Regions from separate parts of the Klebsiella scottii genome, predicted to be linked through region 2. Evidence: predicted binding sites of a transcription regulator. Region 2 holds the regulator's gene; the other holds the start of a gene.
What was found. Region 2 encodes ArgR, which controls arginine synthesis, uptake and breakdown. Its sites were predicted from a motif close to ANTGAATAAAAATACANT; they were not measured.
Positions count from the first base shown of each region.

Region 1: argA (amino-acid N-acetyltransferase) is a predicted target of ArgR. The motif match lies at 3,932-3,949, and genes of this name have one in related genera.

Region 1 is NZ_JARXNI010000019.1:532,580-539,843, reverse strand. It holds gene QFI97_RS06290 (acetate/propionate family kinase) at 1-437, shown strand, start outside; gene QFI97_RS06285 (L-threonine kinase) at 530-1,429, shown strand; gene cobD (threonine-phosphate decarboxylase CobD) at 1,400-2,485, opposite strand; gene amiC (N-acetylmuramoyl-L-alanine amidase AmiC) at 2,501-3,754, opposite strand; gene argA (amino-acid N-acetyltransferase) at 3,984-5,315, shown strand; gene recD (exodeoxyribonuclease V subunit alpha) at 5,381-7,219, opposite strand; gene recB (exodeoxyribonuclease V subunit beta) at 7,216-7,264, opposite strand, start outside.
Region 2 is NZ_JARXNI010000019.1:30,378-37,641, reverse strand. It holds gene QFI97_RS03905 (sugar porter family MFS transporter) at 1-101, opposite strand, end outside; gene QFI97_RS03900 (sugar isomerase) at 272-1,672, opposite strand; gene QFI97_RS03895 (L-fucose/L-arabinose isomerase family protein) at 1,691-3,124, opposite strand; gene QFI97_RS03890 (helix-turn-helix domain-containing protein) at 3,121-4,020, opposite strand; gene mdh (malate dehydrogenase) at 4,268-5,206, opposite strand; gene argR (transcriptional regulator ArgR) at 5,622-6,092, shown strand; gene yhcN (peroxide/acid stress response protein YhcN) at 6,446-6,709, shown strand; gene yhcN-B (DUF1471 family stress response protein YhcN-B) at 6,814-7,080, shown strand; gene QFI97_RS03865 (barstar family protein) at 7,130-7,264, opposite strand, start outside.

The DNA.
Region 1 (7,264 bases), 500 kb from region 2:
CCCAGCAGCTTAATCATCTGTTAAACAATGAGTCCGGGCTGCTCGGCGTCTCCGGCGTTTCGCATGATTACCGCGACGTCGAGCAGGCGGCAGATGCAGGCAATCACCGGGCGGCTCTCGCCCTGTCGCTTTTTGCCGAGCGGATCCGCGCGACGATCGGCAGCTACATTATGCAGATGAGCGGCCTGGACGCGCTGATTTTTACCGGCGGCATTGGCGAAAACTCCGCGCGCGCGCGATCCGCAATCTGCCATAACCTGCATTTTCTCGGCCTGTCGATCGATAGCGAGAAAAACCAGCAGAATGCGGCCTTTATCCAGGCCGACGGCTCGGTCGTTAAAGTGGCGATTGTGAATACAAATGAAGAGCTGATGATCGCCCGCGACGTTATGCGCATCGCCCTCTCCGCGCGGGCGGATCTGTGCGTTTCGGCGTAAAACAGCCGCCCTCAGGCTTGAGTGAAATCATGGTAATAGCGGGATCGCCATGACACTATGCGCCATGAAAAATCGAGTGGAAAGGTGAACCGGTGGCCGTTGCACAATGTCCCGCATCCTGCGGAGAGCTCATCCAGGGCTGGATCCTTGGCAGTGAAAAGCTGGTCTCCTGCCCCGTCGACTGGTACAGCACCGTCGAGGTGAGCGCCGCGCCGCCTCTGCCTGATGAACGCCCGCTTTCCCGGGCAATGGTCGAGCGGCTTTTAGACTACTGGCAATACCCGGCAGGCCTGAGCCACGACATCCGTATCGAGGTGCACTCGTCGATTCCTGTCGCCAAAGGGATGGCCAGCAGTACGGCAGATATTGCCGCTACCGCGGTGGCCACGGCGCATCATCTCGGCCATACGCTGTCGGAGTCCGAGCTGGCGCGGCTTTGCGTCTCCCTGGAACCCACCGACAGCACCATTTTTCGCCAGCTCACGCTTTTCGACCACAACGACGCCTCGACGCAAATTGCCTGCGAGTCCCAGCCACAGCTCGATCTTTACGTTCTCGAAAGTCCCGTAACGCTACGCACAACGGATTATCATCGCCTGCCCCGCCGGTCCCGGCTGCTCGCCAGCTCGGCTACGCTACAGCTGGCGTGGGAAAAGATACAGGATGCCTGTCTTAGCGGCTGCCCGCGGCGGATGGGGGAAGCGTCGACGCTTAGCGCGATTGCCAGCCAGCTGCTGCTGGCAAAACCCGGTTTTACCTCGCTGCTGGCGCTGGTGGAAGAGTGCGACTTATACGGTCTGAACGTCGCTCACAGCGGCAGCGTTGTCGGCCTGATGCTGGACCGGCGGCGGCACGATATCGGCTATATACAGTGGGCGCTGGCGAAGAGGAGCATGAGCGAGCACTGGCCGCGGCAGCACCTGCTGAAGATGGTGCAGGGCGGCGCCCGCCTGCTTGCCGCTTCAGGCGTTCGCGCCAGCGATGCGCCTTAATGCGCTAATCAGCCGCTGATTCTCCTCCGCGCTGCGGATCGCCACGCGGAAATAGCCCGCCCCGAGGCCGGGATAGTTGGCGCAGCTGCGAATCAAAATATGCTGCTGCAGCAGCGCATACTGCAGGTCGATGCCCGGCATATCGGCGCGCAGAAACAGATAGTTTGCCTGACCCGGATATACAGTTAAGCCGGGAAGCCGGCGGAGCTGTTGGTAAAAACGCCGCCCCTCTTCGGCCAGCCACTGCCGGGTCTTCTGCTGGTAGGCGCTATCCTGCAGAATAATTTCCCCCGCCAGCGCGGCAAACGCGTTGATCGACCACGGCATTTGCCGCTCGCGCATCCGGGCGACGGCGCGCTCATCGCCGTTGACCAGATACCCCAGACGCAGGCCGGGTATGGCATAGAACTTCGTCAGCGAGCGTAGTACCCAGATATGCGGGTTATCGCGCAGCAGAGGAATAAACCCCGGCTGGTCGGGAATAAAATCGATAAAGGCCTCATCCAGCACCAGCGCGATGCTTAACGCTTTGCAGCGCTCGGCAATCGCCGCCAGCAGCCGGCGCTCCGGCAGCAGTCCGGTTGGGTTGTTGGGCGTACACAGGAACAGGCAGTCCAGGTCTGGCGTCAGGGCCGCGAGAAGGGCCTCGGTCAGCTGCCAGCCATCCTCTTCACGCAGAACGAACTCGCGGATCGCGCAGTCCACCGAGCTCAGCGCGCGGCGATATTCGGCAAAGCCGGGTATCACGATCATCGCCTGACGCGGCTTCAGGCCGTTTACGACGGTGAAAATAGATTCGGTTTCGCCATTCCCCGCCACGATCCACGAGGCGGGAATGTGGTGATGTTCGGCCAGGGCCTCGTGCAGCTGCTGATAGTCCACGTCGGGATAGCGCTCTGCGCGGTCAAGATTATCGATCAGAGCGCGCTTCAGGCTTTCAGGCATGCCCAGCGGATTAATATTGGCGCTAAAATCCAGCAGCCGATCGGGCTTAATGCCCAGCAGCGCCGCCGCCTCCCGCGTATTGCCGCCATGCGCGCTCTTTAACAGAGCCATATCCCGCTCCTTTTATCAGCCACGCCTTGCCAGCGTTGCGCCATCGGCGAAGTAGGCCTTAATCCCCGCCAGTATCGACTCGGCAACTTCCTGCTGGAAGGTCGCCGTTTTCAGCTTACGCTCCTCCTCCACGTTGCTGATAAACGCGGTTTCGACCAGGATCGACGGAATATCCGGCGCTTTCAGCACCGCGAAGCCGGCCTGTTCAACCTGGTTTTTGTGGAGGTTATTAATTTTGCCCATCTTTTGCAGCACCGCCTTACCAAACTTCAGGCTATCGGCGATGGTCAGCGATTGCACCATATCAAACATCGTATGGTCGACGTAGCGATCGCCGCTCTTGCTGACGCCCCCCACCAGATCGGAGGCGTTCTGGGTTTGCGCCAGATACTTAGCCGCGGTGCTGGTAGCGCCTTTGGTTGAGAGCGCAAATACCGAAGAGCCTCTCGGCTGGCGGCTGGTAAAGGCATCGGCGTGAATCGAGACGAACAGATCGGCACGCTGCTTTTGCGCCTTGGCGACGCGCACCTTCAGGGGAATAAAGACATCTTCGTTGCGGGTCATATAGGCCTTCATATTCCCCTCTTTTTCGATCAGCGCCCGCAGCCGGCGGGCAATCTGCAGCACAACGTCTTTCTCGCGGGTATGGTATTTGCCTACCGCGCCGGAGTCTTCACCGCCGTGTCCCGGATCGAGCATAATCACAATCGGCCGGTCGCGCCCGGCTTTACCCGGCTTCGGCCCGCTTTCTGCCGGCGGCACCTGACGATCGAGATCGCCCTTGTTGTAATCTTCCAGCAGCGCCAGCAGCGGGTCCTGCACATCGGTCGCCGTAGACGGATAGAGATCCATCACCAGGCGCTCTTTAAAGCCGGCAACCGGCGCGAGGGCAAAGAGCTGCGGTTTCACATTCTGTTTGAGCTCAAACACCATGCGCACCGTTTGCGGATCGAACTGCCCGACGCGAGCGGACTTAATATAGGGATCGTCGTCGCGAATGCTGGTTCCCATGCCTTTTAGCACGGAATTAAGGTTAACCCCTTCCAGATCGACCACCAGCCGCTCCGGATTGCTCAACGCAAACTGCCGATATTTCAGCACATGGTTGGATTCCACCGTAACGCGCGTATAGGTTGACGACGGCCAGACGCGCACGGCGACGACCTGTGCAACGGCAGCTAAACCAACCGGACTGACGCTCATTAACCACATAGCGCTCGCCCCCTGTAAAAAACGGCGACGGCTTAATCCTGACTTGTATCCCGGCATGCCACTCCCAAGCAATAAAAACGCATTCGTATCCAAAACAAACAGATTGACCAGAAACTTTAACGAAAGCCGTATAACCTGTCATCAATAAAAGGGTAAACAATCTTTGGTAGCGCGCTTTAAGTCACAGTTCTTTCGCAGGTTCGGGACAAATTTTGGCTTGCGTTTACGGGGAAAACAGAATAAAAATACACTTATTACGAATAATCATGCATTGAGGGTTGTTGTCATGGTGAAGGAACGTCGCACCGAACTGGTAGAAGGATTCCGCCATTCTGTTCCCTATATTAACGCCCATCGGGGAAAAACGTTTGTCATCATGCTGGGTGGCGAAGCCATTGAGCATGAGAATTTCTCCAGCATAGTCAATGACATTGGTCTGTTACATAGTCTGGGCATTCGCCTGGTGGTGGTCTATGGCGCGCGTCCTCAGATAGACGCCAACCTGGCCGAACATCATCATGAGCCGCTTTACCACAAACAGACGCGCGTGACTGACGCCAAAACCCTCGAACTGGTTAAACAGGCCGCCGGCATGCTGCAGCTGGAAATTACCGCGCGCCTGTCGATGAGCCTCAACAACACTCCGCTCCAGGGCGCCCACATCAACGTCGTGAGCGGCAATTTCATTATTGCCCAACCGCTTGGCGTTGATGATGGCGTCGATTATTGCCACAGCGGGCGCATTCGTCGTATCGATGAAGAAGCGATCCATCGCCAGCTTGATAATGGCGCCATCGTGCTGATGGGCCCGGTTGCGGTATCGGTCACCGGCGAAAGCTTTAACCTGACGTCAGAAGAGATTGCCACCCAGCTGGCTATTAAGCTGAAAGCGGAAAAAATGATCGGCTTCTGCTCTTCACAAGGGGTGTACAGCCAGGAGGGTGAGATCGTTCCCGAACTGTTCCCGAACGAAGCCCAGGCGCGGGTTGAAGAGCTGGAAGCGGAAGAGGACTACAACTCCGGTACCGTGCGTTTCCTGCGCGGCGCGGTGAAAGCCTGCCGCAGCGGCGTGCGTCGCTGCCACCTGATCAGCTACCAGGAAGATGGCGCTCTGCTGCAGGAGCTGTTCTCGCGCGACGGTATCGGTACTCAGATCGTCATGGAAAGCGCCGAGCAGATTCGCCGCGCCACCATCAACGATATTGGCGGCATTCTTGAGCTGATCAGCCCGCTGGAGCAGCAGGGGATTCTGGTGCGTCGCTCCCGCGAGCAGCTGGAGATGGAAATAGATAAATTCACCATCATTCAGCGCGATAACACAACAATTGCCTGCGCCGCGCTCTATCCGTTCCCGGAAGAGAAAATCGGTGAAATGGCCTGCGTGGCGGTCCATCCGGACTACCGCAGCTCATCGCGCGGGGAAGTGCTGCTGAACCGCATTGCGACCCAGGCAAAGCAGATGGGGCTAAGCAAACTGTTCGTGCTGACTACCCGCAGCATCCACTGGTTCCAGGAGCGCGGCTTTACGCCGGTGGATATCGACCTGCTGCCGGAGAGTAAGAAAGAGATGTACAACTATCAGCGCCGTTCCAAGGTGATGATGGCCGACCTTGGCTAAGTGAGCGCCCCCTTCCCGGCTAAGCGTAGCGCGGGCCGGGAAAGGTGAAGCGCTGAAGGTTGAGGCTACCCGCCGCTGGCGAAGATGTCCGCCAGCCCGCTGCGCCGTTCGGTGCGCGCCACGATAGCCTGAGTAAGCACCTGCTCATCGGCATAAATCGACAGCTGCCTTTTAGCTCGCGTTATCGCGGTATACACCAGCTCACGCGTCACCAGCGGCACGCTGCGGGAAGGCAAAATCAGGGCCGCGTGGTCAAATTCCGAGCCCTGCGATTTATGCACCGTCATCGCCCAGGCGGTATCGTGTTCCGGCAGACGGCTCGGCTGCACCGACTTAATGCTGCCATCCGGCATCGGGAACCAGACGCGAAGCCCTTCTCCCCTTTCCAGCGCAATGCCAATATCACCGTTAAACAGCCCCAGCGCGCTATCGTTGCGCGAGATCATGACCGGGCGGCCTTCATACCAGCGCGAATGCCGCGGCAGCGCAATAGCCCGCTTACGATTGAGCATCAGCTCCAGCTGTTCGTTCAGCCCGCTGACGCCGTAGGGGCCCTCGCGTAGGGCGCACAGTAGCCGGAACTCGCCGAAAGCGGCAATCGCCGCCTCCGGCTCCGCCCGCTCGCGCAGCAGCCGAAGATAGCGATCGTAGCCGGCCTGCGCCTGCGTCAGCATCGTTTCATACTCCTCGGTGGTGCTTAGCGGGTGCAGGGCGATATCGTCGAACGGCTGACGCAGGGTCGTTTTGACGCCATGCCGATCGCCGGCGTTAACCGCCCGGGCCAGGCTACCGATACCGGAATGGCTGCCAAAACGATAGCTTTTCTGCAGCAGGCACAGGCTGTCGCGCAGGGCGCCCGCCGCCTCGCCCTCGCCGGCAGGTACCGGCAGGCCGGTCAGCCGCTTTAGCTGCGCCGCGCGATCGGCGGTATAGCCGGCATTAACCCAGGCACAAATATCCCCCAGCACCGCGCCGGCTTCCACCGACGCCAGCTGATCGCGGTCGCCGAGAAAAATCACCCGACCGTGCGCCGGCAGCGCGTCAATCAGGCGAGCCATCATCGGCAGATCGATCATCGAGGCTTCATCCACCACCAGCACGTCGAGGTGCAGCGGGTTGCCGGCGTGATAGCGCATACGCTGGCTGCCCGGCTGAGCGCCCAGCAGACGGTGCAGGGTGCTGGCCTCTGTCGGCAGCTGCGCCTTCTGCTCATCCGTCAGCGGCAGCTGGCACAGCGCGCTGCCCAGCGATTCGGTCAGGCGCGCGGCGGCTTTCCCGGTGGGCGCCGCCAGGCGGATACGACAGCGGGGCCTATCCGTCGTCTGAATCAACGCCGCCAGCAGCCTGGCGACGGTGGTGGTTTTACCGGTGCCTGGGCCCCCGGAAATAACCGCAATGCGCCGGGTCAGCGCCACCGCAGCCGCCACCTTCTGCCAGTCAATATCCTCCCCGGCGGGGAATAGCGCATCCAGCGTCGACGCCAGGCGCGTTTCATCCACGCTCAGCACCTGATTGGCTTCGTTAAAAAAGCGCGCGACGGTCAGCTCGTTACGCCACATGCGGTTAAGGTAAAGCCGTTCCCCGCAGAGGATCATCGGCGTCGGGCGCTCCCCGCGGCTCACCGCCGCAGAAGAGAGCAGCAGCGTCGACCAGTCATCAGGCGCTCCGGCCTGCGCCAGCAGCTGCTCGCGCAGAGCGGCGGCTTTCCCGCTCAGCGCATCGTCCGCCGCAAGGCGGGAGAGCGGCAGGCATACGTGCCCTTCGCCGGCATCGCGGCTCAGTATCGCCGCCGCCAGCCTCACCGCCGGGTGCGCATCCTGAGCGACCATCAGCGCAAACTGGACGTCAAGCGGACGTAACAAACGCTGGTTTGCTGCCTCAAGCAGCAGCTCATCCATGGTCATGAGGCGATCTCCTGAACTTCGCCGGCAAACAGGGCGTCCAGGCCG
Region 2 (7,264 bases):
TAGCCGTACAGCAGGCCGCCGATGCTTGCCCCGATGGCGACCAGAAAGCTGTAGCGTCTGCCGTGGGCGACGGCCGTGGGAGGGGTCGATAACGTGTTCATATTAACCTCACAAGAGAATAGTCAGGCTCCCCGGGCCAAATTTCGGCAAAGGGAGGCCAGGCGATAGCGGGTATCACAAAAAAGTAAGGATTAAATGGGAGAAAGCGGGCTTCCCACAGGTCGTACGGCGCGCGACAGCAATTGGATCAGGACGATCGTGCGCCTGAAGATCACACCTCGTGGACAGGGATCTTCAACAGCTGCCCAAGTTTATGAAACGCCTGGGCGTGGTATCCCCGTCCCATCGCGCAGTGATGGGTCGGGCCGCAGGCGGACCAGTCATCCACAAAAGCGCGCAGCCCTTTGCGGAAGCGGAACAGGGCGTTCGTATCCCCAAGCTGCAGCGTTTTGCCTTCCACAAGCTCGCCCTCGGCCAGCACCAGCATGTACTGACCGTCGGCCCCCTGAGTAACGGAAGCCAGGGTTACCGGCCCGGTGGCCGGGGTAAACTGGGTCAGAAAACCGCTACCCGGCTTGCCGTGGAAGACGGAGCTCATTTTGAGCAGGGATTTTTCATCGGCGATGTCCGGATCGCCTGCCCCGCTGTGCCCGACGATGCAAAGATCCTGATTGAAATCCATCGAATACAGCTCGGTCAGCGTTGCGCTGCCGGCCAGGGATTTCATCAGCGTCAGCGCGATCGCCGTTTTGACGTCGGCCTCAACCGGGCAGGCGATCCCTTGCCGGGTCAGCATGGAGAAGACCGGATTCGACGCGGAGATAATCTGGTGCATATAGCCGCTGGGCTGCACCTCGAAGTGGTTCGACAGCGCAATCAGCCGGTGCTCATCAACCAGCCTGCGGGTGGCCAGATAGACCTCAATCATTGAGGTCAGATGCTGCTCATCCAGATCCTCCGGCAGACGGAAAACCTCTTTCACTTCCCGGCCCGCCCGCTCGATGTCGTCCTGGTTAAAGCCGTGGGCGATATTGGCTGCGATATCTTCCCAGTTCAGATGCTTCACGTAGCTGCCGAAGGTGCGGAAAATCTGCGTCTCATCGACGTTGAGATCCATCATCCCCGGATACGGACGGCCAAGAATGCCGATGTTCCCCGACTTCAGGCGACGGCAGGCGTTGGCCGCGTCGCACCACTGGCTAATCTTCTCATCAAGGATGGTATCTCCTTCAAGGTAGCCGGAAACCACCGCAAAAGGATGCTCGAAACGGCGCAGCACGGCGGTCATTTCGGGCAGCCCGGCGCAGGTACAGCCTTTGCCCAGCCAGTCGTCTATCGTCTGCGTTTGGTCCAGATCCAGCGCGGGAACCGACTGCACGTTCAGCAGCACCAGCGTCACGTTGCCCAGCGCGCGCACTACCGGCAGCAGGGACTCGGACGAGGCGTAGGTTGTCAGGTGGCAGAAAATAATATCCACGTCTTCCGCCTGAAAGCGCAGCCCCGCCTCCCGCGCCCTTGCCGGATTGTCCACCATGCCTGCGGCAACGACGTCGCGCGGCGAGAATTTCTCCAGCAGCCGCTGATGATGCTCCATCAGCCGCTCTTTCATGCCCGAAAACTGCGACCAGTACGCTTCAAGGCCGATGGCGAAAATACCAATTTTTGCACTCATAAAGGTTCTCCTTTGCGGTTATACAATCCGGGTAGCCGTCACGCCGAGCAGGCTGGCAAGCTTTTCAAGCGTCGCACCGTGGTGCCCGATACCGATGGCGCAGTGATGAGCCGCCCCGCCGCGCGACCAGCTTTCGGTGAAGGCCCGGGCGCCGCAGGCGAAGCGGTAGCGACTGTTGGTATTGCCGATATCCAGCACTTCTCCCGCCAGTGATTCTCCTTCGGCGTACTGCAAAATCACCCGGTTGTTAACGTCCTCCACCACCGACAGGAAGGTGACCGGCCCGTTGCGTACGCTCATCTGGATCGAGATCCCTTTGCCGGGCTTACCGTGATAAACCGGCAAAGGCACGAGGCGCACTTCACCCTCGGCCATCGCCGGATGAGCCGGGCCGTCATGCCCCCACAGCACGACGTCATCATCGAAATCAATGCCGTAAGGTTCGGCAAATGAGCCTCCGGCCCCGAGTAAAGAGAGAATTTTCATCGCGATAACGTTTTTAACTTCGTACTCTCCGGCGACCGGAATATCCCGACCGGTAAGCAGCGTATTGCCCAGAATCAGCGAGGTGACGATATTTTCATGGGCGCTGCCCGGCGTGCCTTCGTAGTAGTACGCCAGCGCGTGCAGTTTGTTTTCCCGGACCAGGTCGTCGAGGGCGACGGCGGTGTGCGTTGCCCGCAGCAGTTCCTGCTCATCACAGCTGTCATCGATGACCAGCTTTTCCCTTATTTCCCGCCGCTTCTCTTCTATTTGCCTGTCGGAAACCTGCTCGCGCCAGCTCAGCAGCTCGCACATCTCCAGCGGCTGGAAGCGAACGCCCAGCTTCGCCGAGAGGTTCGTCATGTTGGAATAGACGTCGTACATGCCGTTGTAGTAATGGCCGAGCACGCCAATCTGCGTCTGCGCCAGCTGCTTTTTCAGAGTCAGCGCCGTCAGCCAGGCGCGGGTTTCCCGCCAGACGTGGGGATCGTTGTGCAAAGCTCCGACGATCATTTCCCAGCTAATCCCGGCGCGATTAAAGACGTTCGCCAGCTCCGGCGCGCTGCACGCCTGGCAATGCGCCAGCCACTCGCCGGTGCGCGCCCCGCGATCGGGCAGATCGCGAATCACGCTGTACGGCAACGTGCGCTCCGGCTGGAGGGCAAGGATCAGCACCGGCACGCTGAACTGCTGCACCAGCGGCAGCACCGTGGAGCTCAGGGCATAGGTGCTGATGGCGATCACGATGACGTCCGGCGAAAACTGCCTGAGGCGCAGGGCCAGCGCATCGCTTTTCTCCAGCGAATCCACCAGCCCGCCGTTCAGCACAGTCAGCGACGGCGCAGAGAGCTGCTCTTCAATCTCCTGCAGATAGCCCAGCAGGCGCTGTTCGAGGCCGCTGAACTGCGGCCAGTAGGTGTTGAGCCCGATACCAAACAGCGCGGTATTAAGCGTGGCGGGTGCGTTCATAGGTTGTCTCCTGATGAGGATAAATCGTCTGAGAAAGGAAAATGTCCGCGTCCCAGCCCCCGCGCCTGAAGCGCTCGTCGACAGTGGCTGGGGGACTGGTTAAAGCTTTTCTGAAAGATGACCGAGAAGTAGTTGCTGTCGCTAAAGCCGCTCACCGCCGCCACTTCTGCAATGGAGAGTTCGCTGGTGCCGAGCAGCGTTATGGCGCGGCACAGGCGGCGCTGCATCTGGTAGCGGCTGATGGTCATACCGGTTATCTGTTTGAAGGCGTCGCGCACCGAACGCGGAGAGAGCTGATGCTGCGCGCAGAGGGATTCCAGCTCAAATTTCTCATTCAGCCGCGAGCCGAGGCTGGCGATGACCAGATCGATATCCTGGCGGGCGTGAGAGGCCAGCTTGTCCGGCGCGTAGCGGTGGCGCATCAGCAGAAGCACCAGTTCGAGAAATATCGACTCGCTCAGGCGTAAAGAAACGGGGTCCCGCCTGCCGCACTCGCCGGCCAGACGCTCAACGTGCTGGCGGATCAACGCCAGCGACTCCCGGGTTAATCGCCAGCTACGGCTTTGCTGGTGGGTTTCCGTGCCGGGCAGCAGATTGTGCCAGTCGGTGCCCAGGCGCAGGCGGTCGCGGCAAAACAGAATGTTGCCCAGCTCGAGGTTATCGACCGACTGATAGTAATGGCTATCCTGCTGGGTCACATACAGCACGTCACCGTAGGTAATGCGGTACGGCAGTCCGTTCCAGATGTGTAATCCGTTCCCGCGCCAGACAATAACGATTTCGTCAAAATCATGGCGATGCAGAGGAAAGATATCCTGCGGGCAGCGGTGCTCCACCGCCACCGGATGGGCGGCACTAGTGAAGTAATCACTGCGCTTGAGCATTAAGGAGGTCATGTTTTTCCCGGTGATGGCGGCAAGGTGGAATCAATATAAGCCAGCCAAAAGCCGGGCCGCCTTAAGAGCCGGGTGGAAATTCGGGCGGGGCGTGACCAAAAAATCAAGAATCAGGAAGGGATTGCCGAAGTTGCAGAGGCGATCACATTTTGATAACAATCAACAGCGGGGCGAAACGGCGGAGGCTTTAAAAACAGCGAGCGGGCAAGGCTGCCCGCTCGTTTACATCATTCGCAAATCAGAACGATCACTTATTAACGAAATCTTCGCCCAGGGCGATATCTTTCTTCAGCGTATCGAGCATGCCTTCCAGCGCCTGCTGTTCAAAGGCGCTGAGCGTGCCTATCGAATGGCGCTCTTCCACACCATTTTTGCCTAACAGCAGCGGCTGTGAGAAGAAGCGAGCGTACTGACCATCGCCTTCAACATAGGCGCATTCCACCACGCCCTTCTCACCCTGCATCGCGCGGACCAGGGAGAGGCCAAAACGGGCTGCCGCCTGACCCATAGAGAGCGTTGCCGATCCGCCACCGGCTTTAGCTTCAACGACTTCAGTGCCGGCGTTTTGAATGCGTTTAGTGAGGTCTGCCACCTCTTGTTCGCTGAAGCTTACGCCAGCAATCTGTGACAGTAATGGCAGAATAGTGACGCCCGAGTGGCCGCCAATAACCGGCACTTCGACATCGGATGAGGATTTACCTTTCAGCTCAGCGACAAAGGTATTAGAGCGGATAATGTCCAGCGTGGTCACGCCAAACAGCTTGTTCTTATCGTAAACGCCGGCTTTTTTCAGCACTTCCGCCGCAATAGCCACCGTTGTGTTCACCGGGTTGGTAATAATACCGATGCAGGCCTGCGGGCTGGTTTTGGCAATCTGCTGAACCAGATTTTTCACGATACCGGCGTTAACGTTAAATAAATCGGAGCGATCCATGCCTGGCTTACGCGCAACGCCAGCGGAAATCAGCACCACATCAGCGCCTTCGAGCGCCGGGGTCGCGTCTTCACCGGAGAAACCTTTGATTTTTACATCGGTAGGGATATGGCTAAGATCAACCGCCACGCCCGGAGTTACCGGAGCGATGTCGTACAACGAGAGTTCTGAACCTGAAGGCAGTTGGGTCTTAAGTAGTAGGGCAAGCGCCTGGCCTATTCCACCAGCGGCGCCGAGGACTGCAACTTTCATCCTAAACTCCTTATTATGGTTAATATCGTCTTTCGTTACTCCGTCGCCTGGACCTTAATTCACAAGATGAACAATTACAATAAGTATGGTTGAAGAATGCGTTCTGGTGCGCAGCGATGCATCCGCTTCGCATTTTCATCCCTGAGACTGGCCATCCAGCAAAACGTAGTACCGGACCGACTAGTGGTTACAATACACCCAGCCTGTTCGGCAAAACAACACCAATCTCATAACATTTAATTTACTTTTACAGCTATTTACGCGCTGTGATGAAGGCATGTTCCTTATCAGGGTTATTTGCTAAAATATGCCCCCTTCATAACATTATTTACTTTATCCCCTTGCGGATTATTTGCATAAAAATTCATGATTATGCATAATGATGTTGTTTTTACCACCATAATCTGGGTGACTTATGCGAAGTTCGGCAAAACAAGAAGAACTGGTTAAAGCATTTAAACTGCTGCTTAAAGAAGAAAAATTCAGCTCTCAAGGTGAAATCGTCCAGGCGCTGCAGGAAGAAGGTTTCGATAATATCAACCAATCGAAAGTTTCTCGCATGCTCACAAAATTTGGCGCGGTACGAACCCGTAATGCCAAAATGGAAATGGTCTACTGTCTGCCTGCCGAGCTTGGCGTTCCGACAACCTCCAGCCCGCTGAAAAACCTGGTCCTGGACATCGACTATAACGATGCCGTCGTGGTTATCCATACCAGCCCAGGCGCAGCGCAGCTCATCGCGCGTCTTCTCGACTCCCTGGGTAAAGCGGAAGGCATCCTTGGCAGTATCGCGGGTGATGACACCATCTTTACCACCCCGGCCAGAGGATTTACCGTCAAAGATCTGCACGACGCGATTCTGGTCCTGTTTGAACAAGAACTCTAAGCCCTCTCCCTCTGGCTGACGCCGGAGGGCCCTTCAAAAAATGCAGCATTTCTTTAACATTTAGTGTGGTTTTTCACTCCTATACATTCCTTTACTGAATGAAAGGGCCGAAAACGCACAAAATATCAAATACATCCATCCTTATGATTTTATTAGAAATAGCGGGAACCCGTGGCTAATAAATGACATTTCTAATTCTTATACGTTATAAAAAAGACATTTCTATGTAATTATTTACACGCAAAACAATTAGCACGGTATTAATATTTTTGGTGATTAGTGTATACTTGATTTTGTGATGAGGGTCACGAAACAAAGAGCTCTCAGTAATAAGATTCGACGAGGTGAACATCATGAAAATCAAAACAACCGTAGCTGCACTCAGTATCCTGTCCGTACTCTCTTTTGGCGCTTTCGCCGCTGATTCAATCAACAGCGATCAGGCTCAAAGCCGTCAGCCAATCGGCACCGTTTCCGTCGGCGCGGTAAGTGCTTCCCCGATGGATATGCATGAAATGCTGAACAAAAAAGCGCAGGAGGAAGGAGCTTCTTCCTATCGCATCATCGAAGCGCGCACCGGCGACCACTGGCACGCGACGGCAGAACTTTATAAATAAGTTTTAACGCTTATCGGTTATTCACTGAATACAGAATATCTCCAGCGGCCCAGGTACATAACAAACCTCCCGCCGCTGCAATCAACATGGTTGGAGTAAAAATTATGAAAACTGCAATGATCATCGCATCCCTGGGCCTGGCCTCCGTACTCTCTTTCGGCGCAAGCGCCGCCGTACAGCAGGTCAACGCCGAACAGGCTCAAAACCTACAGTCTATGGGCACCGTTTCTGTCTCGCAGGTAGGCAGCGCGCCGATGGATATGCGCCAGGAACTGGCGGCTAAGGCCGCTAAAGAAGGCGCCAGCAGCTACCGTATTATTGAAGCCCGTACCGGCGATACCTGGCACGCTACGGCTGAGTTGTACAAATAAACCCTCGTCGTCTTATCCGACGACTTGCCCCCGCCCGTCGGGGGCTTTTTTATGCCTGTCTGGCATTAAAACGTAATTCCCCTTCCAGCTCTTCTTCCGCTTCATCAAACAGCAAAATCAAAGCGCCAAAGCGCCGACGCTGCTTATCGCTCAAATGAATAAACTCAATCTCTAACGGCAGCGG